2 regions of the Paenibacillus apis genome follow, and region 2 is predicted to be linked to the other one. Evidence: predicted binding sites of a transcription regulator. Region 2 holds the regulator's gene; the other holds the start of a gene.
What was found. Region 2 encodes Rex, which represses fermentation and respiration genes when NADH is low (regulators of the CRP and FNR family bind a similar motif). Its sites were predicted from a motif close to TTGTGAAATATTTCACAA; they were not measured.
Positions count from the first base shown of each region.

Region 1: the regulator Rex is predicted to act here: its motif matches at 7,661-7,678, upstream of KI362_RS06365 (flavocytochrome c).

Region 1 covers NZ_BORS01000003.1:394,282-406,878, forward strand. Annotated here, with positions in the region: gene KI362_RS06340 (ABC transporter ATP-binding protein) at 48-956, shown strand; gene KI362_RS06345 (ABC transporter permease) at 958-1,698, shown strand; gene KI362_RS06350 (sensor histidine kinase) at 1,706-2,899, shown strand; gene KI362_RS06355 (response regulator transcription factor) at 2,896-3,498, shown strand; gene KI362_RS06360 (tetratricopeptide repeat protein) at 3,517-5,226, opposite strand; gene KI362_RS06365 (flavocytochrome c) at 5,774-7,582, opposite strand; gene KI362_RS06370 (sensor histidine kinase) at 7,796-9,442, shown strand; gene KI362_RS06375 (response regulator transcription factor) at 9,429-10,202, shown strand; gene KI362_RS06380 (fibronectin type III domain-containing protein) at 10,349-12,597, opposite strand, start outside.
Region 2 covers NZ_BORS01000008.1:472-13,068, forward strand. Annotated here, with positions in the region: gene KI362_RS12480 (cell wall elongation regulator TseB-like domain-containing protein) at 107-592, opposite strand; gene KI362_RS12485 (amidohydrolase) at 669-1,967, opposite strand; gene KI362_RS12490 (redox-sensing transcriptional repressor Rex) at 1,945-2,607, opposite strand; gene dinG (ATP-dependent DNA helicase DinG) at 2,646-5,507, opposite strand; gene KI362_RS12500 (tetratricopeptide repeat protein) at 5,664-6,305, opposite strand; gene panD (aspartate 1-decarboxylase) at 6,439-6,822, opposite strand; gene panC (pantoate--beta-alanine ligase) at 6,827-7,720, opposite strand; gene panB (3-methyl-2-oxobutanoate hydroxymethyltransferase) at 7,717-8,586, opposite strand; gene KI362_RS12520 (biotin--[acetyl-CoA-carboxylase] ligase) at 8,872-9,849, opposite strand; gene KI362_RS12525 (CCA tRNA nucleotidyltransferase) at 9,836-11,173, opposite strand; gene bshA (N-acetyl-alpha-D-glucosaminyl L-malate synthase BshA) at 11,215-12,375, opposite strand; gene bshB1 (bacillithiol biosynthesis deacetylase BshB1) at 12,417-12,597, opposite strand, start outside.

The sequences.
Region 1 (12,597 bases), on a different contig from region 2:
AAGCTCCCACAAGGGAAATTCCGGTAACCACAGAAGGGATGATCCTGATGGATTCCATTATAGAACTGAAGCAGGTAAGCAAAACGTTCAAGGACAAAAAAGCGGTAGACCGCATATCTTTCCGCATTGCCAAAGGCTCTATTGTAGCTATTCTGGGCCCCAACGGCGCAGGCAAGACAACGGCCCTGTCCATGATCCTCGGCCTGCTAGAACCTACAGAAGGAGAGATCCGAGTATTTGGCAAGTCTCCTAAGGAACCGTCCGTCCGTCACCACATCGGCGCCATGCTCCAGGAAGTAAGCTTGATGGACCGGCTTAAAGTACGCGAGGTACTGGAGCTCATACGATGCTATTATCCGAATCCGATGAGCATGGACGCTTTGATCGCTATGACCGGGCTGCACGGGAAGGACTTGAACCGTTACACAGAGAAACTGTCCGGCGGGCAAAAGCGGAATCTCGGCTTCGCCCTCGCAATGGCCGGCAATCCCGATCTGCTCTTCTTCGACGAGCCGACCGTAGGTCTGGATATCGGTGCCCGGCGCCGCTTCTGGGACCAGATCCGGGAATTCGCCAAGCAAGGCAAGACCATTCTGTTCACCACCCATTATCTGCAAGAGGCGGATGATGCGGCTGACCGGATCCTTCTTTTTCACCAGGGCGCATTGGTTGCGGACGGGACGCCGGAGGAGATCAAGTCGGTGATCGTCAAGCGTTCGGTGTCATTCCTCCCGCTGGAGGATAATCTGGAATTTCGCCGCAAGCTGGCAAGCAATCCTGCGCTATCCGCTTTTAGCGAGCAGGAGGGCCGTATCGTAATTCACACCGATCATACGGACCAAGTGCTGGAGCAGATTTTTGCCGAGAAGCTCGGCGTTCGTGATATTGCCGTGGACCAGGGACGTCTGGACGAGGCCTTTGAGCAATTGACATCCATCCAAGAGGAGGCGGTTTAACATGGCGACTAAAATGCTGATCAAGCAATGTAAAATCGAGCTGCTGCGAGTGATTCGAAACCCTTACTATGTATTCTGGTCTTTGCTGATGCCGGTTATTTTCTACTTTATATTCACCCGAATCATTGATACAGGCGGAGACATGAAGGAATGGGCCGCCCATTACCTGATGTCCATGACGACCTTTAGCGTAATGGGCTCCTCGATTATGACGCTGGGCATTCGACTGGTGCAGGAGCGCACAGAAGGCTGGACCCGGTTCATGCAGGTGACGCCGCTGCCCGGATGGATGTATTCCTTCGGCAAAATGTTCGGTCAGACCGTCATGCATCTGATCTCAATCGGGTTTATATTTGGAGCATGCGTATTGATCAACGGGGTATCCCTGCCTCCGCTGACCTGGGTATACAGCGCCCTCTGGATTTTGGCCGGCTCGGTGCCGTTTCTCGCCATCGGAACAATGATCGGCAACATGAAGCGGGTAGATACGGCGAGCGGGGTCAGCAATGCAATCTATTTGATAATGGCCCTGCTGGGAGGTATGTGGATGCCGATCGAGACCTTTCCCTCGGTGATGCAGCAGATTGGCAAATGGCTGCCTTCCTATAACTACGGCAACGGGGCTTGGGATATTGTCAACGGACAGACGCCTGATCTGCGTCACTTCCTGATTTTACTGGGCTACCTCCTCGTGTTTATGGTACTATCCACGTATATCCGCAAAAAACAGGAAGTAGTGTGATTCTGGAATGGAGCAAGCAAGAACGAGTGATGGCCGTTTTCGGCTGTTTCCGCAAAGGTTTGGCTTTTTCCCCTACTTGTGGCTGGTCTATATCGCGCTGCCCATTATTAACCTCCAACAGGAGACCGGGCTGAAGCTAGCCTTCGGTTATGTATTTATCGCCGTGTTCGTGGTGACCTATCGCCAGCTCTATAATGTGACAGGAACCGCCTTCACCTGGTGGCTGATTGTGCAAATGGCCCTGATTCTGGTGATGTGTTTGGGATATAGTCCGTTCAACCTTTATATGGGTTTTTTTACAGCCAATTTTATCGGCTGGTATAGCGATCATCGGATGTTTAGAGTTTTCATCACCGCTTTTACCGCCATGGAGCTTGGCCTTATCGCGCTAATCATCCCTAAAATGGAGCCTTTGGAACTGATCTTCACGCTCCCCTTTCTGATTCTGATGCTGGCCTCTCCCTTCGGCATCCGGTCCATGGTGCGCAAGCAGCAATTGGAGCAGGAGCTGGATATGGCGCAGCAGCAGATCAAGGAGCTCATCACCCGGGAGGAGCGGATGCGGATTGCCCGCGACCTGCATGACACGCTGGGGCATACGTTGTCCTTGATCACTTTGAAGAGTCAACTCGTGGAGAAGCTTATCGCAAAGGATCCGCTGCGTGCGCAAGCCGAGGCCAAGGAAATACAACAAACATCCAGAGCTGCCCTGCGGCAGGTCCGGGAGCTTGTGTCCGATATGCGTGCTTCGAGTATTGCGGAGGGGATCGCCGAGGCACGCGAGATGCTGCGAGCAGCCGGGATTGACTTCACCGTCGAAGGAGAACCGGAACAGATCGGTGTCTCGCCGCTATCGCAAAATATTCTCAGCCTTTGTATCAAAGAAGCGATCACCAATCTGGTCAAGCACAGTCAAGCCACTCATTGCCGGATCAGCATCGCCAGCTCTGAATCCTCGCTTCAGATCGAGATTGAAGATAACGGCATCGGATTGCCGCTAAGCGATACGGGATCATGCGCGGACGACCCTGAAGCCGGAACGGGAACAAGCGCCGGTAACGGACTGAAGGGAATGGCTGAGCGGCTTTCGCTGATTGAAGGCTCTCTGCGGTTCTCCAGGCCTGAGCATGGAAAAGGGACCCGCTTGACCGTACAGGTCCCCTTTGTCATTAAAGACCGGAAGGAGGAAGGTGCCGAATGATATCCATTGTTATTGCCGAAGATCAGCGGCTTCTACGGGGAGCGCTTGCTTCACTTCTGGACCTGGAAGACGATTTGGAGGTTGTGGGACAAGCAGCGGACGGAGAAGAAGCCCTGGCTCTTATCGAACGGCTCAAGCCGGATGTATGTCTGATGGATATCGAAATGCCTGTGCTCAGCGGATTGGATGTGGCCGAGAAGCTTAAGGAGCGGGGAGAGGCCTGTAAGATCATCATCCTGACGACCTTTGCCAGACCCGGGTATTTTGAGCGGGCCGCCCGCTTGGGCGTTAACGGCTATCTGCTTAAGGACGAATCCAGCGATCGCCTGGCCGAAGCCATCCGCCGGGTCATGACAGGACATACCGAGGTCGCTCCCGAGCTGGTCTTCGGCAGTCTGCGGGAAGCGAATCCGCTCACGCCAAGAGAGCAGGAGATTCTAAAGCTCGCAGCAGCCAGCTATCGCACCGGGGAAATTGCCAAGCGGCTGCATTTGTCCAGCGGGACGGTGCGCAATTACATCTCGGAGATACTGAGCAAGCTGGACGCCAAAAGCCGGATCGAAGCGATCCGGCTGGCAGAGGACAAGGGCTGGATTTGACGGCCCTTGTCCTATATTTTATTGGACGAATGGAAAGGTTGGCTTCAATCGCTTCTTGACCGCGCATACCTCATCAATCCGTTCTACATAACGCCGTATCAGCGATGCAGTAACCTCGTAGCGTTCAGCAAGCACTTTATAGGTGAGCGGAAGATTGTGAAGCTTGGCGACCAGATATTCCAGCGCAGCTGCCCAGCCCTCAAGGTGTTTGATTTCCGGCACATTCGGGTACATAGAGTCCAGGAACTCTATCCATAAGGATTTCAAATCCTGCAGCTTCTCTGCATCAAATTCTCCTTTGTTCTGCAGGGACACAAGATCAAGCACGGCCTGCCATTCGGCCTTCCAGACCGGCAATCTATGAGATTCTCCTTGCAGCGCACCGGCAAGCTCACGCTCCTTCTTAGACGCCGCGCATTCCTGCTCGGCACTCCAGTTGCGAAGCACAAATCGGGCAGTCTCTTTCAACTGAGGATCCTCGTCAGGATTCTGCAGAAAGGCCCGCAGCTCCAACTCCGCCTCATGATCGGCAATATGCCGGAAGGCCTCGATCACTTGCAGCTTGACATTATCATCACCATGACGCAGCGCCCAGAAGCAGGACGCCCGAACGAGCGGATTCGCCAGCAGGTCTTCTGTAAGCCCCTCTTCCGAGCCTTCCCAATGCTTCATCTGCTCCTCGAAGGGCAATTGATACTGGTAACTGATCACGGGCACAGAAGAACTGCTTGTCTCAATCTCTTCCTTGTCACGGCCTAATTCTTCCTGAAAAAGCGACAGCCACTCCAAGTAGTATTCAGCAACCTTGGAGGCAGGATCCAGGCTCTTCGCTTGCCGCCACAGCTTCTCTGCGGCCTGAAATCTTCCCGTATAAAAAGCAGCGGTAGCCGTATAGTGGTACAAGGACGGCTCAGGCACGATATCATCCTCCCGGAGCAAGCGGAGGAAGTGACTGTAGGCTGCCTCGTGGTCGCCGAGAATTCCCATCGTCGTAGCCAGCTTAAACACATGCTCCTGATGAAAAGGAACAATTTTGCCGAGACGCCCCGAGAGGGCATTCAGCGCCTCTTGATCGCCCACATGCTGACTGAAAATCGCCAGATTGCAGAGCGCATGCAAATTCCCCGGCTCCTGCTGCAGCACCTCTTCCACCATATCCAGCGCCTTTTGAAACCGGCCCAGGTAATAATAACCCAGCGCCAGATTATTACGGGCGGAATGGAAGTCCGGCTGCTTCTCCACGATCTCCTCCAGCAGCTTGACGGCTTGAACAAACTTGCCTTCCTCCAGCCACAAACGCGCGCGGTCATGCTCGACTACACCTTCCATGGCTTTAATACTCGTTACCTTCGTCGGACGCTCCAATTCGAATTGAAGCAAGTCCATCATCTCTTCCGCTTCCTCCAGAAACTGGCCGCTGGCATCCCTCTCCAGATATGTGACCAGTGCCTGCTCCGCCGCTTCAAACATATTCATATTCGCATAATTATTAGCCATATAAAAATAGCATTCTGTCATGTTCGGATCGATCTCATCCAGGACGATGGACAGGGCTGCATTCGAAGCCTCGAAGTCCCCCATCTCGGATAGAATCCCCGCCAGATTGCAATGATTTACCGGATTCTGCGGCTCATACTCCGCCGCTTTGCGAAAATACTTTAATGCCTTATCATAGTGGCGACGGTCCAGTGAAGAGACTGCCCGTTCAAAGAAAAAGCCCGCATCCATCTCAAGCGGAAGCACTTTCCCCTCCTGCTGATCCGGTTCGCTATATTCTTTCAAACAAGGCACCTCCTATCTACCATCAAGTCTATTAAGCCTCAGCTCTACCTTACAGTATACCATAGCGGTAGCTGTCGTCCTATGTAAAATACAGGTGAAGGTGATAGGGGGACACAAGGGAATGAGGGGGAGCCTCCGTTTAACGCAGTGAATTTTTTTCCCTTAAATTCGCCATTCGAGGCTCGAACCCCATTTTAGTGAAGAATCTTCTCTTAAATTCCTCAAAATAATGAATTTCCCCAGTTTTAGCACACTCTAATATCAAAAATTTCACTAGAGACTCTCTCAACCTATTTCTCTGAAATGTAATGTCCTTTTGTTCACTGCAGCTGCTATCCCGTTGGAAAAGCTCCCTGGCACCATCGGCGCGGATGTGGGCTATGGAGGTAATGAGCTTCCACAGCGAGCAGACAACAAAAAGCAAGGAGCTAAGCGAGAATAGACCGCTTAGCTCCTTAATTTCTTACAAATACCATCCTATTTTATTGCTGGATTAATTCTCGGCCACAACCTGTTGTCCTGCAATACGGCCAAAGGTGAATACATCCGCGATGGCGTTCCCGCCGAGACGGTTCGTGCCATGAATCACACCCGTGACCTCGCCTGCTGCGTACAGCCCTGGAATAATACTGCCTACCTCATTTATTACGTGCGTCTTCTCATCAATTACAAGCCCGCCCATCGTATGATGGACAGAAGGCACGGCTTTTTGAATATAATAAGGTCCTGTCTCCAGCGAGACCAGTCCGCCGCGATGATGGAAATCCAGATCATCACCCGTGCTTGCATATTGATTTACTTTTTTTACGGTGGCTTTCAACGTATCTATATCCACATTAAAGAATTTCGCTGCTTCTTCAAGAGTATCCGCCTTGTACAGCAGGCCTTGCTTAACCAGCATATCATATTCATCCTGATGGGCTTCGATTGTCTTGCCTATATCTGCAATCGTCTGATTCCAGAGCTGATAGGCATAGCCCCCTGTCTGAGCAAGAATGGCCTTCGAGATGACATCCCGGCGCTCCAATTCCTCGACAAAACGCTCTCCCTCTTGATTAATCAGAATAGCACCGTCAAATCGGGAATCGGCGACAAGAGAAATGACCCCTGTCTCCGGATTGCACACCGGATAAGTCTGAATATATTCCATATTAGCGAGCTTAGCACCCAAAGCCTCGGCCATGACAATCCCATCGCCCGTTGTTCCCGGTGTGTCCGTGGACAGGTACTTTTCGTCCATTTCCGGATTATACTTTTTACGCATCTCTATATTAGATCCAAACCCGCCTGAAGCTATTACAACGCCCATTTTTGCATGAAAAATAATCTTATTGCCGCTGCCGTCAGTAGCCTCTACTCCGGTTACTCTGCCTTCATCATTTGTAATCAATGCATCTGCCTTCATGCTCGTCTTGATGGTAACGCCTTGCTCTTCCGTCTTGGTCTTCAGCTTTGTAATCAGTTCAGCTCCTGTATGACCGACAGGAATCAAGGCGCGCTTTCTGGAGTGACCCCCGAATTGGAACAGGTGATCCGGCAGGAATTCCACCTTGACCTCATCACGCAGCCATTCGGCAGATTCCAGTGCATGGTCGGCCAGAATGCGAACCATCTCAGGTGTACCCAGGTTATCTCCGCCCTTAAGCGTGTCCTCATAAAATAAATCTGCCGTATCATCTGTAATTCCCAGCTTTTGCTGCACCCAGTTGTTAGGCGCGTTCATTTCTCCGCCCGATATAAGTGTGTTTCCCCCTACCGTTGGCATTTTCTCCAATAGCACGACTTGGGCTCCGGCCTGATTCGCTTCGATAGCCGCGCTGAAGCCGGCTCCGCCTGCCCCGATTACTACAACATCATATGTCTGCTCGGCTGCCTCCTTGCTCTGGGCGTTGTTAGCCGCAGCGCCAGCGGCAGCAAGGGTCAGTCCTGACTTGGCAATCGCATCCTTGATCGCATCCAGATAGCCATTACTCGTTACAGTGGATCCGCTAATTGCGTCAACCTCCGGGCTGTTCGCTGCAATAACCACTTCCTTCAGCTGTGTGTAGACTGGCTCCGCCAGCACCTCATTCTCCTTATTTTCCACGACTTCAATGTCAGTAATTTGATTGTCCGTGAAGGTTACCTTGACCTTAATATCTCCGTGCTTACCTTGTCCAACACCTTCAACGACCTTGGTTCCAGCATCTTCGCTGTTGTTCGCGCTGGGTGTCTCCGTGCCCCCGCAAGCAGTTGCCATAAGCACCAGACATAAAGTCAACAGCATCGCCAGTATTCTTTTTGAGTAAATTCGTTGCATCATTTTGTTCTCCCCTCCATTTTGATTCTCACGGCCGGAAGCCCTCTTTGTTACCAGGCTCCTAGACACAAACAGCTTTTCATGTGAAAATGTGCACAAGAGCTATTATAAGGCAGGTGCAATCACAAGTATTTGCACGATTCAGATGTTTTTTATCTTTTTCGGGCTTTATTCCGGACAAGCTGCCATTTGAAATACAAGGAGCTGATATGCACGATGAACTCTATACAGAAAAAGCTCTTATTGTATGCGGGCAGTTGCTTTACGCTTCTGTTTCTTGCTCTGCTGGTTACGATTTATATGGAGATGAATCATACGGTGATTCCCTTGAACAAAAGCTTGACCCAGCAGGTGCTGGACGCCCGCAGCGACCAAATCGATTATTGGTTTAATCAAAGAATTGGCGAAATTGATACGCTGGCTGCTCTAGCCTCTGACCATCAGTGGTCCAGAGAGCAGCTTCTGCAAGAGACGCATAGGCTGGAGAGACGAAAGCAGGAAGAATATGAATCAATTCGCGTCGTGGATCTTCATGCCTTCTCTTGGGGAATGGAGGACAAGCCCTTCTCTATTTTGAATCGTCCCTACTACCAGCACCTTATCGAATCCAATGCCGATTATGTAGTCAGTCATCCGATTGTATCCAAAGCAAACGGCGTAGAGATTGTTGTTATCCTCTATCGCATTCAACCCCTGAAGAATGAAGAAGCTGCCTACATTGCCGCCGGGGTCTCGCTAGAGAAGATGAAGGAGATTGCAGAGGATATCTCCATGTACGACCAGCTTGGCAAGCTGATTGTGGGTGGAAGCGACGAGCCGGAGCAGCAGGCGATTGGGTGTAACCATAGCAAGGGGTGTGATGGAATCAGTGTATTTGAAGCCCCGATTGATAGTGTAAAGGGTTGGAAAATCGTACTCGAGGTGCCGGATTCCGAGCTGTCTCTAGCTGTCGTGAGAACTCAGCGAACGGCTCTAATCGTAGGCACTCTGCTGGGACTGATATTCATTCTATTACTGATGCTGCTGCTGACCTCTATTATTCGCCCCATTCAAGCGCTCCGTCAGGTGATGAAGAACGTGCAGCAGGGCAATCAGCATATACGCGCAGATGAATCGCGACAAGATGAAATTGGCGACCTGGCCCATAGCTTCAATGAAATGCTTGTACAACTGTATCGTTCTGAGCAAGAAAAGCAAGAAATCGAGCTCAAGCTGGTGCATGAACAGATCAAGCCGCATTTTTTGTACAACACCCTGGATACGATCCAATGGATGGCCGGAGAATACGGAGCTGATAATATCGTTGAGATGGTAGAGGCGCTAAGCACATACTTCAGACTGAGCCTGGGCCATGGAGAGACGTATATCTCACTGGAGCAGGAACTGTTCCATGTTGAAAGCTACTTGCAAATCCAATGTGTGCGGTATGAGGAAATCCTTGATTATGAGCTGAGCTATGAAGAAGATATCCTACAATGCCAGGTCCTTCGCTTCATGCTTCAGCCGCTGGTTGAGAACGCCATCTATCATGGCATTAAGCCGCTGGAAGACCGAAGATGCACGATCTCAATCCAGGCCTGCTCCACGGGAGATCAGCTTGTAATTCATGTGGCAAATGACGGCCTGCCAATCCCTTCAGACAAGCTCGTCAGAATCAACCAAATGCTGACGGAGGACAAACAAGACGGGGCCGTAGCCGGATTTGGCCTATACAGCGTAAACCATCGAATCAGAATGCTGTATGGGAAAGGGTACGGGCTGAAGATAAGCAGCAGCGAGGAGATGACCACAATGACGATCCGTCTGCCAAAAAGTGATAGAAAAGAGTGTGAGCAAAATGTGGAAAATCATGCTTGTAGATGACGAAACAATTATTCGACGCGGGTTGAGGCAGTTCATTGAAAGCAGTCACTCCCCCTTCACTGTCGTTGCAGAAGCCAAAAATGCAGGGGAAGCTTTGCAGCAATTGGACCAGCTGCCTGCTCACGTCTGCTTTATTGATATTAATATGCCGAATATGAACGGACTCGATCTGATCGGCTTACTGCACAAGCGGTTCCCTTCGATAGTGGTGGTCATTATTAGCGGATATGACAATTTTGAGTATGCGCGTCAAGCCGTGCAGCTGCAGGCCTTTGACTATGTCCTGAAGCCAGTCCCCAAGAGCGATCTGGAACAGCTTCTATATCGTCTGGACACCCATCTGCAGCAGAAATTTCCGGATCAATCCCATACAAAAACATCACAGGATAAGCCCCATCCTCACCGCAATCTCTCTGGCGGCGACGGCACACTCTTGATCCACACGGTAACGGAGTATATCAACGATCATTATCAGGATCCCGAGCTGACAATCACTAGAGTAGCCGACTTATTTCATATGAATCCAACCTACCTCAGCAAGCGGATGAAGCAGGAGACCGGGCTCTCCTTTCTGGATTATGTAACCGGGCTAAGAATAGCCAAGGCCAAAGAGGTATTGGACGATGCAGCCTCCAATATCAGAATACACAGCCTCGCCACCAAGGTAGGCTATAAGAGCCAATACTATTTTAGCCGAGTGTTCAAAAACAAGGTCGGGCTGTCTCCGCTGGAGTATAAGAATCGGGGGATCGATGCATAGGGACTACACTTTCACGGTATGAATTGACAAAAAAGCCCCGAATGCTGACACTCACTCAGCCTAGTATTCGGGACTTTTAAAAGAGACTTTCTTGAAAGTTTCAGTATATTTTAAATTCCGTATTTACCACAATATATCGGTTCTAATTAATGAGCTTCGGGGTCGTAATCCGGAATTTCCGGAGTACTCGTTCCGGTATTATACGAGTTGACCTCGAAAGTCAGAATCTTGTCATAGAAAACATAGTCTTTCCGGGCTACAAACGGCCCCTTGTTATTATTATGCTTATCGAAAGCGAACATTACATTACCGGACCCGTTTGCCCGTGCTTCATACCAGTTGATAAAGGCGTTTACTTCTGCCATCGACAAGTCATACTCTCTATCCATGCCACTGATCAAGATAATACGAAGCAGCGCTCTTTCTCCTGTCTGACCTTCACCTGGGTTTGGTGGGTTCACAACATCACTGCCTTTTGGAGTCGCAGATGCCTCATTTGAATTTTGGCCTTCCCCAACTGCATTAACTGCCGACACGACGTAATAATAAGTAGTGCCATTAACAACATTTGTATCCGTGTAACTATATGTTCCGCTTGTAACTGTATTGATAGTGGTATACGTACCTCCAGGTATCGTTGAACGCTTTACATGGAACTCTGTAACTGAGCTATCGGAGCTGCTCCAATTCAATACAACTTGCTTATTTCCTGCAGTTGCCGTTAAGTTCAATGGCTTCTCGGGAAGGACTTCTCCACCTTCACCGAAAATGTTCCATTCGTATACTCTTGAATTTGCTCCAGTGTATTTCAGTGCCACAATCGAAACCGACTCAACTGGGGCTGGCAGTAACTGAACTTGGTCGCTTTTTGTTATAGCATACTGCTCTAATAAGTTGTTATTGCTATCGTAGAATTCGACTACTACATTATTGGTAAACTTAGCAACGACTGACGTAATCTCTACAGGACTTGTAAAAGTATACCACATGAAGTTTCCATTGCTCAGCAGTGTATTGGTACTTGTATTATTATCTGTTACTTCTCGCGTCGTACTAGTTGCTGTTGTTATCGTCTTACCCACTTGAAGGGTCTTCCAATCCAGCAATCCACCAGTAAACATTGTTGCATCCGGTCTGATGCTCTTCTCTCCAGAATTCGTGCTTTCACCTGCTTGATTTACTGCAGAGACTACATAGTAATATGCAGTTCCGTTTACTACAGATATATCTGTATAGGCCAAGCCTTTAACAGTAGCGAGCAAGTTGTAAGGTCCGCCTGGAGATGTCGCACGCTTTACATTGTACGATTCTGCTCCTGTATTTGCCCACTCTAATTTCACTACTTGATCTCCACCTTGAATCCAATTGATGGTGGTTGGCAAAGGAGCTGTTGTTGGGTTCGTAAATACATTCCATTCGTATACCCTCGAATTCGCCCCTGTGTATTTCAGTGCAACTGTTGAAACTCCTTGTACTACTGTTGGAAGCATTTGTGTTCCATCATTATTTAATAATTCATATCGCTGTAACAGGTTATTATTGCTATCGTAAAATTCAACTGCCGCCGTGTTGGTGAATTTTGCGGCTATTGCTGAAATATCAACCGGTGATGCAAAAGTGTACCACATGAAGTTTCCATTGCTTAGCAATGTATTGGTAATTGTATTATTATCTGTTACTTCTCGCGTCGTACTAGCTGCTGTTGTTATCGTCTTACCCACTTGAAGAGTCTTCCAATCCAATAATCCTCCGGTGTAATTACTTATGTCTGGCTTGATGCTCTTCTCTCCAGAGTTGGTGCTTTCTCCTGCTTGATTTACTGCAGAGACTACATAGTAATATGTAGTTCCGTTTGCTACAGATATATCTGTATAGGCCAAGCCTTTAACAGTAGCGAGCAAATTGTAAGGCCCGCCTGGAGATGTCGCACGCTTTACATTGTATGATTCTGCTCCTGTATTTGCCCATTCTAATTTTGCTACTTGATCTCCACCTTGAATCCAATTGATGGTGGTTGGCAAAGGAGCTGTTGTTGGGTTCGTAAATACATTCCATTCGTATACCCTCGAATTCGCCCCTGTGTATTTCAGTGCAACTGTTGAAACCCCTTGTACTACTGTTGGAAGCATTTGTGTTCCATCATTATTTAATAATTCATATCGCTGTAACAGGTTATTATTGCTATCGTAAAATTCAACTGCCGCCGTGTTGGTGAATTTTGCGGCTATTGCTGAAATATCAACGGGTGTAACGAATGTGAACCACCCCATGTTCCCATTACTTAGAAGGACAGAAGTGGATATGTCTCCATCTGTTATCAATGTAGACACAGTAGCCGACTGTCCAACGGCAGTACCGATTTGAATTTGTTCTCCACCCAACAAGCCACCAACAA
Region 2 (12,597 bases):
AATTATATGGACTCTACTCACACGAGCACCCACACCAGTAATTTTAATGCCTTTTTGCACTAAATTCACCGCATGAACACCCACCCCGGCAATTTTCGCACGATGGCTACCTATTCGGCAGGGTGAAAACTTCATCCAGCGGCTTACCGTCGCTAAAGCGATAGAATTTGTAGTAGTGATGCGCCTTCTCTTTATAAAATACTTGCCATACATATTCGTTCTCATAAATTCCTGGCATCAGACGAACAATGGTGCTGTCAGGCAGCTCCTCCTTAATGATGCTTCTCACTTGGGATTCCGAGACCCCTTCCGAGAGAAGCTTCACCTCGGCCTGCCCATCCTCGGGCAGCCAGACCATCACCTGTTCACCGTCTTCGTTCTGTCCCTCTACCACCCAGCATACCTTGTCCCAGACTGATTTCCATACTTCATCGGACTTGACAAGCGTAGTCTCCGCCTTCGCCCTCTGCACTGCAAGCTTCTCCGCTTGCCAGGTGTCCTCATATACATATAGATAAAAGCGATAGAGGCCAAGCAGAATAAGCGCAAGGATGATAAAGGAAAGCAAGACCCATTTGGTTCTGTTACGCAAAAGCTCCCTTCCTTTCCTCTCCTGAATGGCTTTCTATAAAAAGTTAATTTACATAGATTAAGACGCCTTATCTATCCTATCTTGCAAGCAAGCCCTCAAAGGCTCGTTGCGCTTCGAACAGAATTTTCTCCTCGTCCAGAGTCAGACACTCCCGTGATTTGACGACCTGCTTACCGTCCACCCAGACATGCTCGACATCTTGACCGGCAGCGGAATATACCGCATGGGAGATATAATCGGTCTTCGGCAGGAAATGAGCCTGCTTCAGGTTCAAGGCGATAAAGTCAGCCTTCATTCCCGCTGCGAGCACACCTGTCTGGTCAAGGAACAACGACTTCGCGCCATATTCCGTTCCCATACGAAGGGCTTCGGCTGCCGGAATCGCGGTCGGGTCCCCTGTAACGCCTTTATGGATCAGGGCGGCGAGGCGAATCTCCTCGAACATATCCAGATTGTTATTGCTGGCTGCGCCATCCGTACCCAAGGATACCGTCACACCTGCCCGCAGCAGCTCCGGCACACGGGCTACTCCGGAGGCAAGCTTCAGGTTGCTGCCCGGATTATGGGAGACGGCTACGCGATGCTCGGCAAGCATTGCAATTTCCTCGTCAGTCAAATGCACCGCATGCGCCAGCAAAGACGGACGGCTGAATAAGCCCAGGTTCAACAAATGCTGGGCCGGACGAACCCCGTAATCCCGAACATTTTGTTCCACCTCCGCTAGAGTCTCCGACATATGGGTATGCAGCGGCAAATCCAGATCATGCGCCGCTTGCACAATTTTTTCGATATAATCCGGCGGGCAGGTATAAGGAGCGTGCGGCGACATCATCGTCGTAATTCTGCCGTTTGCCTTCCCATGCCAATTGCGAGCAAACAACACCGCTTCATCCAGCTTCCGCTGTTGCTCCTCAGGCGGACAAAGCCCGATCACGCCGCGCGTCAGGACCGCACGGATGCCGGACTGTTCCACTACCGAGGCCACCTGATCCATGTGATCATACATATCTAGGAAGGTCGTCGTTCCGCTCTTGAGCATCTCAATCACAGACAACGCCGTGCCCCAGCGTACATCTTCACCGGTGAACTTTGCTTCCATGGGCCACATCTTCTGCTGAAGCCATTCTTGAAGCACCATGTCATCGCCATAGCCGCGAAGCAGCGACATCGCTGCATGTCCATGGGTATTGATCAGACCGGGCAGGAATAGAAGGCCTTTGCCGTCGAATGTCTCGGCCCCTTCCACGCCTTCCGGCCGCTCTTGGCCGATATAGGTAATTCTATCCCCTTCGATCAACATATAGCCGCGGATCACGGTTTGTTCTTGATGCAGCACCGCGAACGTGCCGTCTTTAATCAGCCATTTTCGAGTCATGGTCTTTCATTTCCTTTCCGCCGTCCAGATAATAAGCGAGACTCATTAAGTCTGTGGTAAAGTCTGCCGCATGTACCCGCACTTCAGCAGGCACCTTGAGAATCGTCGGCGCAAAATTCAAAATGGCTCCAATCCCCGCAGCCACGAGCTTGTCAGCAACATGCTGGGCTTCTGCCGCAGGAACCGTGATAATTCCGATCCGGATATTCATGTTGCGTACCGTTTCATCCAGCATCTCGATCGGCTGAATTTCGATGTTATTGATTTTCCCTCCGATTTTACCAGGGCTTGCATCAAATACGGCAACAATCTTCATATTGTCCTTCACATAAGCATTATAGTTCGATAGCGCTTGTCCGAGATTACCAGCTCCGATCAGCGCCACATTAATCTGTTGATCCAGATTCAGAATTTGTTGAATTTTCTCGATCAAATAAGCCACATCATAGCCGATCCCCTTCCGGCCAAAATCACCGAAATAGGCGAGATCCTTACGAATTTGCGCCGGATTCAGATCCAGCTTCTGTCCCAGCTCCTGAGATGAAACCGTGGATACCTCTCGGCGGCTTAATTCATTAAGAAAACGCAAATAGACTGGCAATCTACGCACAACGGCGTCTGAAATTTTCTCCGACTTCATCGATTATCCCCCTATTATTGACGCAAATTAAGAAGCGTTTACGGATTTTCCGGGTCCAGCCATTCCGCAATGCGCGGAACCATCTGGCCAAGCGGCATATGCTCCATCTTCGGTCCAGGCAAAGAATACAAAAAGTACTTTCCGTAATATGATTCCAGAATTCTAGTATCGTACACAATGACGATCCCCCGATCCTGGGAAGTCCGTACGAGCCGTCCAAAGCCTTGCTTGAACCGGATGACGGCCTGCGGAACGGACAGCTTCATGAAAGGATTCTTCTTCTCTTGCTGCAGCCGCTCGCTCTTGGCTTCCACAAGCGGATGATTCGGCGGTTGAAACGGCAGGCGTACAATCGCCAGGCTCGTGAGCGCATCTCCCGGGATATCAACGCCCTCCCAGAAGCTGCTGGTTCCCAGCAGTACGGATGCTTGCTGCCCCTGGAACCGGCGGGTAAGCTTGGTGCGGCTGCCGCTGTCCATGCCTTGGCCGATTACCGAAATATTGTGCGATGACAGCAGCTCTTTTAGCGGATCATACACCTGCCTCAGCATCCGGTAGGAGGTAAACAGCACGAGCATACGGCCTTGAGTTACGATCGCTGTGTCAGCCAATGATTGGACGAGTGTACTGACAAAGTAATCATCCCCTACGCTTCCCTTGACGCTTGGAAAGTCCCGCGGAATCACAAGCAAGGCCTGTTCGCGGTAATTAAACGGCGAAGGAAGCATGGAGGTCATGAGCCGGTCTTGAGCCTGCGCCTCCTGCAGGCCCAGTTGGTCAATCATATATTGGAAGGATTTGTCCACCGACAAGGTGGCAGATGTCATAACAATGCTCTTCTTCCGGTCGAAGAAGTAGCTCTTGAGCTGCTCGCTGACATCAATCGGCACGGCAAATATCTGCAGGGATTTGCTTCGATAATTTCCGTTGCCTTCAATCCAGTAGACGGTGTTTACGTCCTCCAGCTTCATGAAGGAACGCAGTGCGTCCCGTTCAGTTCCCAGGTCCTTGATCAGCCCGGTTATATCAGTAATTAGACTTTCGGAGCCAAAATCCTGCTCGTCCTGCTCTTTAAGCTCTGTAAGCAGCTTCTCGGCCTTGCGAACAATATCTCCAATGGTCACATAAATCTGGTTCTCCATCGTGAGCAGATCATCCCAGCTCTTCGGCTTCTTGTGCGGCAGCAGCCGCAGCACGAATTGTCCAGGATCGCCAGAAGCGGCGTCGCTCCGCTCGGGCATCAGTGTGAACATCGCTTCAGCAAGACGATCCCAATGCTCCTTCACATCAAGGAAAGCAGGATAAAGTCCATCGATGACCGCTCCCCAGGAAGCTGCCCGCTCATTCCCTGATTGCTGAAGCTGCTGCCTCAGATTCGGAAGCTGACCGTTCTTGCTGTCCTTGAACAGTCGTGTCAGGGTGTGCACTACTGTGAAATATTTCATTTGCATTCCTAAATGTTTTCCGGCTACATCCTCCAAATGATGGGCTTCGTCGATGACAAGACGCTCATAGCCAGGAAGGAGCTGATGTCCCGCCTGGATGTCCGTGAACAGCTTGGAATGATTGGTAATGACTACGTCCGCTACTCCTGCTTCATGCTTCGCTTTGTGATAATAACACTTGCGGAACCATGGACAGGAGCGTCCAAGACAAGAGTCCGATTCACTCGCCACAGTCTCCCAGAAGTCTCCTCCCCGGTTGCCGAGATTCAGCTCCTCGTCATCGCCGTTCTCTGTCTGGGCAAGCCAGACAATCATTTGCGCGGCGGTCATGACTTCTTCCTTCGGAGAGGCGAAGTCTCTCCTGTTCATTTTATGTTCAAATTTGCGTAAACACAAATAGTGCTGTCTTCCCTTAAATACCGCGGCCTTGAACGGGAAGGGCACAACCTCGGTTAACAGCGGGATATCCCGCTCGCGCAGTTGCTCCTGAAGGTTGATCGTATGGGTGCTCACCATGACCTTCTCATCAGTTTTGACGCTGTGATAAATGGCGGGCAGCAAATAACCTAACGATTTCCCCGTTCCTGTGCCCGCTTCTACAAGCAAATGCTTGTCTTCCTGGAAAGCGGCTGCGACTTCCTTCAGCATCAGGTTCTGCGCTTCACGCTCTTCATATTCAGGCAGCTTCTCCTTCAGAGACGATTGCACCTGCTCCATAAATTGCTCGAAGCTGACACCCTCAAGCGGGTTATCCATCATATTGCTGCGCTCAGGCTCAATATTCATCCAGTCTTCGGTCTTTAACGCGAACTGTCTGTAGTACGTATAACCATCCTGATCTACAGAAGGGTTCTGCTGACGCTGCTCCAGTACTGCATCGAAGAACCAGGCCAGATCACTGTCCTCCCCGGAGAGCAAATCCGCCAGTCGCTGTATCGTTAATAGCGGCAGCTGCTCCAGCTCCTCCAGGCATTTGATGAAGATCAGAGCCGTAGCCAAGGCATCGCTATCCGCCTGATGCGGCCGGTCATGCTCCACCTCGAACTCCGAGGCAACCATCCCTAACTGATACGTCGTCAAGGAGGGATATAATATTTTCAAAAAATCCATGGTATCGAGAATTCGCCCTGTATACGGCAGGTAGCCGGTCTTATCCAGCGCGCTCTGTAAGTAATTGAAATCAAAGGCAACGTTATGGCCGACCAGCACGGCGTCATTGAGCAATGGAACCATCTCCATCATGACCTCGTCCAAATCAGGCGCATCCTTGACGTCCTCTTCGGTAATCCCCGTCAGACTTGTGATGAACGGCGGAATCGGAATCCCGGGCTTCACAAAAGAACTGTATACACGGGATACCGTCATGTCTTCATCTATAATGGCCAATCCAGCCTGAATAATCACATCCGAGGATTGGTTGCCCGTGGTTTCAAAATCAAGTACGGCGTATTTCATTGATTTGTAAAGTCCCTTTCTTCCAGTCTAATTAACAGCATAACAGAAGATGGCGAATTTGAAAATTGAATGTGAAATCGCTACAAAAAAAAGCGATGCCCCCTTGACAAAGGGTTCTGCATCGCCTGATAATCCTTTCCTGCGTTGCCGGAAATACTACAGAAGAGAGGTCAATTCGCTTCCATAATGCAGCTTCCCGCTGCTGCGCATGCATGATTCCAGATTCGCCAGCGGCTCTCGCAGGGAAGGATCATGGTAATGAGCCAGCTTAAAATATTCCTTCGCCTTCAAAGGCACTCCGTTCTGAGCCTCAATGCAGCCAAGTGCATTATAAATGATGGAACGAATACGTTTCGAATCACAGGTTTCCAGAACGCGCCAAAAATGCGGTACCGCTTGTTCGGATTCATTCAGATGCAGATAGCACATCGCCAGATACGTTCGTCCCACCGCGCTATCCGGATACTGCTCCACGACCTGTTTGAACTGCGTCAGTGCCTGCGTAAACATCATCAGCTTATAATACCCTTGACCTTTTACAAAGGCTTCTGCGGCCATCTCAGGCAGCTCAGGCACAGGGAGAGCGCCACCTCCATCCGGACTGGCGCCGGTTTGACGGAAATGACCCAGCTTCTCTTCAAAGCTCAGCCATTCCTCGATAATTCCATCGCTCATCGTTTTGAGCAGCTGCCACTTGGCAGCCAGCTCCTGACGCGCAGGACCGCTCGCTCCAGGATAATAATGAATGATTTCGTCCAGCATCCCGCTCATTTCCGCAAACATATGTTGAAACATCATCCGCATCCCACCTTTATCGAAAATGAAATCAGTGTGAGCCTTACGTTCATTTTTTGTTATGGGCTCACATTTCATTCCCGCAGGCATTAATTGCATAGCCATGGCGGTCAGGGCAGATGGTCCTGGCGATCAATTACCGAATCGTGGCATGCAGCTCTTGAGCTGCGGTCTCCACAGGTCGGTTATTCTCATCCACGAACACAACGGTTGGCTTGTGGCTTCTCAGTTCTTCCGCCGACATTTGGGCATAAGAGATGATAATGACATTATCGCCCGGTTGAACCAGACGTGCAGCCGCTCCGTTCAGGCAGATGACCCCGCTCCCGCGAGGGCCGGGAATTACATAAGTCTCAAGTCTGGCGCCATTGTTATTATTTACAATCTGCACCTTTTCATTTTCCAGTAAATCCGCTGTTTCCATCAGATCCTCGTCAATAGTAATGCTGCCGATATAGTTCAAATTCGCTTCCGTCACGGTGGCACGGTGAATTTTAGATTTCATCATCGTTCTGTACATCGCGTTACACACCTTTCTTGCTCAGAATAACGTTGTCGATCAGCCGGGTGCTCCCGAACTTTACCGCAACAGCAACCAGTACCTCTCCATCTTGGGCTATTCTCTCGGAATCGCCAAGCGGTTGAAGACCTGGAAAGCGGACAACCTCCACATAGTCCACCTCAGCCAGAGGCTCGGCCGTGAACGCATGCAGCAATGTTTCTTTTGCCTCGCCCGCTGTCAGGGTCCCGCCTTCGTTGATCAGCTCCTGCACATGCAGTAGCTGACGGGACAAGACCAATGCCGCCTCGCGCTCAGCCGGGGCAAGATACACATTGCGGGAGCTGAGCGCCAAGCCGTCCTCTTCCCGTCTAATCGGACATGGAACAATCTGAACGGGCATGTTCAAGTCCTTCACCATTTGGGTAATTACGGCTACCTGCTGAGCATCCTTCTGTCCGAAGTAAGCCCGCTCAGGTTCAACAATATTGAACAGCTTGCTGACAACGGTCGTTACCCCGTCGAAATGTCCGGGACGTGAAGCGCCGCACAGCCCTCCAGTCAGCTGCTGACTGACCGTAATCTTGGTTAGCGTCTGTGCAGGATACATCTCCCCGACTGAAGGCAAGAAGACTGCGTCAACGCCTTCCTGCTCCGCAAGCTGCAGGTCCTTCGCTTCGTCCCGCGGATAACGCTCAAAGTCCTCGTTCGGACCAAACTGAATCGGGTTGACAAAAATACTCAGCACCACCAGATCATTGTTGCGTCTCGCTTCTCGGAGCAGACTCGCATGCCCTTCATGCAAGTAACCCATCGTAGGCACGAAGCCTGTCTCCAGGACCTTGCCTTCCAGAGCTGCCTTCAAGCGCTCCTGCTTCAAATATTGTCTTAAATCCTGAATATTCCGGAATAGGTTCATTTCACAGCTTCCTCTTTTACTTTCCCGTAAAGACCCGCTATAACGGTATCCTCTGCATTGAACACATGCTCCTGTGCCGGGAATTGTCTGGTCTTCACTTCATTCACATAAGCCGCAATGCCCTGACGAATTTCAGCGCCGATATCCGCATAAGTCTTCACGAAGCGCTTCTCGCGGTAGTCGGAATCGTACTTCAGCACGTCGTGGAAGACGAGGACCTGCCCGTCTACCCTCCGTCCTGCCCCGATACCAATGGTCGGCACGGACACAGCCTTCGAGATCGCTTCTGCCACCTCTTCAGTAACTAGCTCCAGGACGATCCCGAATACACCGGCACGCTCCAGCGCCTTGGCATCCTCCATGAGCCGGCGGGCATCCTGCTCGTCCTTGCCTTGCACGCGGTAGCCGCCGATCTGATTGACCGATTGCGGTGTCAAGCCGATATGGCCCAGCACCGGCACGCCTGCCTGGACAATGCTCTGCACCTGAAGCGCAATCTCCGCACCGCCCTCCATTTTAACCGCATGGGCATGGCCTTCCTGCATGATTCTTCTTACTGTCCGGAGCGTCTCATCAATGCTCCCGTGATATGTCATGAATGGCAAATCCGCTACAATGAACGTATTCCCGGCAGCACGAGCGACAGAACGGGTATGATAGACGATATCGTCCGTAGTCACCGGAATCGTGGAATCATAACCCAATACTACATTGCCCAGCGAATCGCCAACAAGAATGATGTCGATATCCGCTTCCTCCGCCAGCTTTGCGGAAGGGTAGTCATAGGCCGTAATCATCGTGATCGGGTTGCCTTCCTGCTTCATTTTTTTCATCTTCACAATGTTTAGTGCACGTTTTTCAGCCATCGTTGTCATTATCCTCCTTCGGTATTTTGCACACCAGGATATTCTGGACGCACAAAAAAAACCTTTTAGTTTGGCACTAAAGGTCCCGAATCCACACAAAAGAAGAGTCGTCTTTCGCTCGTTCTTTCTGTCTCGGTCCTCATCGGCTCAGAGCAGAATCCATGCGATCTTGGAAACTCTGTACTACTTACCTGTCTAACTTAAGTCTGCCCATTGGAGTGCAATTCGATTTCAAATCGATATCGCCTCATGTGGACAGTATAACAAATTGCAAAACATTTTACATCAGTCAAGTTCAAGTTCTCCGGAAAAAATCGTGGCAAGCGCTCCGGATTCATCCAGAATCACTAATCCGCCCGAATCATCCAGGGCGACTGCTCTGCCGGTATTCATCCCCTGATGACCGGCGACCGACACGCCCCGCCCTAGCGTGACGGACATGTCCTCCCACAGTAATCTGATCGGCTGGAAGCCCTCAGCTTGATAAAGCTCCATTAGCTGCTCCATTCGAAGAAGCACCTCTGCCGCAAGCTCCGCCCGGTCTTGAGTCTGACCCGCAGCCAGCTTTAGCGAGGTAGCGACGCCCTGCAAATGCTCGGGGAGGTCTTCCTGCTCCAGATTAACATCAATTCCGATCCCCGCGATGCAATATTTCATCCGGGTATCTTCGCCTACCGATTCAAGAAGAATCCCGCATATCTTCTTGCCGCCTGCAAGCAGATCGTTCGGCCACTTGATGCCGGCCTCCACACCGGTTACCTTGCGTATCGCCTGGCATACTGCTACTGCGGTCATCAAGGTAAGCTGCGGGGCGGACCTTAGAGGCAGCTCCGGACGCAGCACCAGGCTCATCCAGATGCCCTTGCCGGCTGGAGAATGCCAGCTGCGCCCTTGTCTTCCTCTTCCTACGGTCTGCTGCTCAGCAAAAACAAGCGTCCCCTCCGGCTCCCCTTCCTCTGCCAATTCCCTGGCTACGATTTGAGTGGAGCTTGTTACGCTCAGCAGTTGCAGCTTCCTCCCATAAAGCTTTGTCTGCAAATACCGCTCCAGCCGTTCGGCAGTCATTAGATCCGGGGCATGAAGGAGGCGGTACCCCCTGCGGGATACCGCATCAAATTCATAACCTTCTTCTCTTAGCTTGTTAATCTGCTTCCAGACTGCAGTTCGGCTGATCTTCAGCAGCTTGCTTAACTCTTCTCCGGACAAATATTTTCCTGTTGCAGCATGTTCCTCCAGCAAGGTTAACAACCTAGATGTGTCCATACGTATTCACCACAGCTTTCGCATGTTCAAGAAGTACATTTTTCTCATTTCTTAATTCTCCTGCCGCAACGGCAAAGAGCAGTCCGTTTAACAGCTCCGTTAACCAAGGGCCGCCTTTCCGTCCGGTTGCGGCAATAATCTCACCGCCGCTGAGCTTCAGATCCGACAGAGCAAATACGGTGATCGCTCTATACCACTCTGCCTCCGGGAAATTCTCCGTTAGAAGGTTAGCTTTACCTGGATCGTTCTCTTCGTCTTCCGGATGATGGTTCTTAATCAGTGCCTTTCTCCGCAGCAGCCAGCCTTCCGCCGTCTCCTTGCCCAGCCGAAGCGTCGTCTCGATGAACCGGGTTTTCCGTGCTTCCAGCGAAATAGAGCGATCTTCATTCAGCGTGTTCATCACTTCATCGAAGATGATGATGTTGGACACCGCCTGGGACAGCTTCCTTGAAAAGGTCCAACGCTTCAGCATCGGGACTGCCTCCTCACCGCGAACGCTCAAGCCTTGAAGCAGCAGCGACCATCGAAGCTCCGGCAGCTCCGCCCCTTCGGCATGCTCAATGGCAGCCAGCCAGGCATTCGGCGCTTCCTTGACAGGCCACCGCAGTGCCGACATAGGAACAGGTGCGTTTATGTATTCTAGCAAACCGCTTCTCCGCAGCAGTTCCAGTCCCCGCAGGGGGCGAGGGCCTGCGATCATCTTTTCCAGCTCAGTGCGAATACGCTCTGTTGCGATATAGGCGATCTTGTCGCGGCAAATCCGAAGACCGGACCAGGTGCTCTTGGTCAGACGGAAGCCGAAGACCGAAGCGAACCGAACAGCACGCACCATGCGCAGGGCATCCTCATCAAAGCGTTCCGCAGCACTCCCTACCGCACGAATGACACCCGCTTCAATATCCTGAAGCCCGTGATACGGGTCGCTAATCTGTCCGTGACGATCCATTGCGATAGCATTCATCGTGAAATCACGCCGCTGCAAATCCTGCTCGAGATCACGCACATACTGCACCCCGGAGGGCCTGCGGTGCCCCTCATATTCCGCTTCCTTGCGAAAGGTCGTCACCTCGAACGCATGATCCTCCATCAGCACAGTTACAGTACCATGCTGAATTCCGGTCGGCACAGTCCGGTCAAACAGAGCAACGACCTGTTCCGGTGTGGCCGAGGTTGCAATATCCATATCGTGAACCGGGCGCCCCATCAATTCATCCCGAACGCACCCGCCTACGAAGTAGGCTTCGAAGCCCTGCAGCGCAAGCCGTTCCAGCACCAGCTCCCCCTGATGAACCATCAGGGGGGGAACCATTTTCCATCTGTTCATAGGATCAGCCTCCAAGCACACTTCTCGTGCAGATCTAAGACTCAAGGACAGATTTGATTCACGCCGGGAGTCTCGCGTTGAAGCACTCGATAGTAAATGGACTCGTAAGTCCGCATCATCCGTTCGCTGCTAAAATCATTCTTGGCGCGATACAGACAGGCTTCGCGAAATCTCTTCATCTGTTCAGGCTGGGTCAGCAAGGTGAGACAATGTTCAGCCATCGCATCCACATCGCCAATCGGAGCCAGATAGCCGGTCTCGCCGTGTGTTATCAATTCCGGAATACCTCCCGCAATGGAGCCCACCGTAGGCACACCGCACGCCATTGCCTCCAGCGCGACAAGCCCGAAGCTCTCCTTCTCGGAAGGAAGCAGCAGCAGATCCGCCATGGAGATCACCTGGGCGATATCATCCTGCTTGCCCAGAAAATGCACCTTATCCTCTATCCCCATCTCCCGGATCTTCCATTGAATCTTTGGAAGGTCCGGGCCTTCGCCAACAAATAACAGCTTTGCAGGCATCTGCTCCTGAACCTTCTTGAATACTTCAACCACATCGCCAACCCGCTTCACCGGCCGGAAATTCGAAATATGCATCAATACCTTTTCGCCCGGTTCTGCAAAGTCGCTTTTGCAGTTGCAGGTATTTCGCGGATAATATTCTCGCGGATCCACGAAATTATAGGTCAGATCGATCTCGCGGGTAATATCCAGTACTTCCCGGGTCTCCCGGGTCAGATCCTTGGACACCGAGGTTACAGCATCGCTCTCATTAATGGCAAGCCGAATCAGATCCTTCAGCGACTCGTCCTGAGCCAGCACCGTTATATCCGTTCCATGCAAGGTCGTGACCACCTTCAGCTTATCGCCAACCATCTGTTTGGCCAGGAAGGCGCACACAGCATGCGGAACGGCATAGTGCACATGAAGCACGTCCAGCTCCTGCTGCTTGGCGACTTGAGCCATTTTCGTAGCTAATGATAGATCATAAGGCGGATAGCGGAACACATAATAGTCGCTGACATCCACTTCGTGATACTTAATATTTTTATGAAAGCTGCCAAGACGGAAAGGAACACTATGCGATATAAAATGAACCTCATGCCCCTTCTCCGCCAGCAGCTTGCCGAGTTCTGTCGCAACTACTCCTGACCCGCCGAGCGACGGGTAACATGTAATGCCGATCTTCAGAAATGAATCCATCCGCCAGCGGCCTCCTTGATTCCTTAATTCCCAAGTATAGTTTATGAGCGGCTGGCTCCGAACAGATGAACAAGATAAGGTGTCTTAACCGTGAAGCCTTCGGCATAAGGAATCAGCCGGGCTTGGCCCAGTAAGGCATCTCTGGCCTGCACCCTTTCGATATACCCCTGATTCAGCGGCGTCGGCGCAGCATCGTCACCTTCCGCTTTTATGAACTGGGAA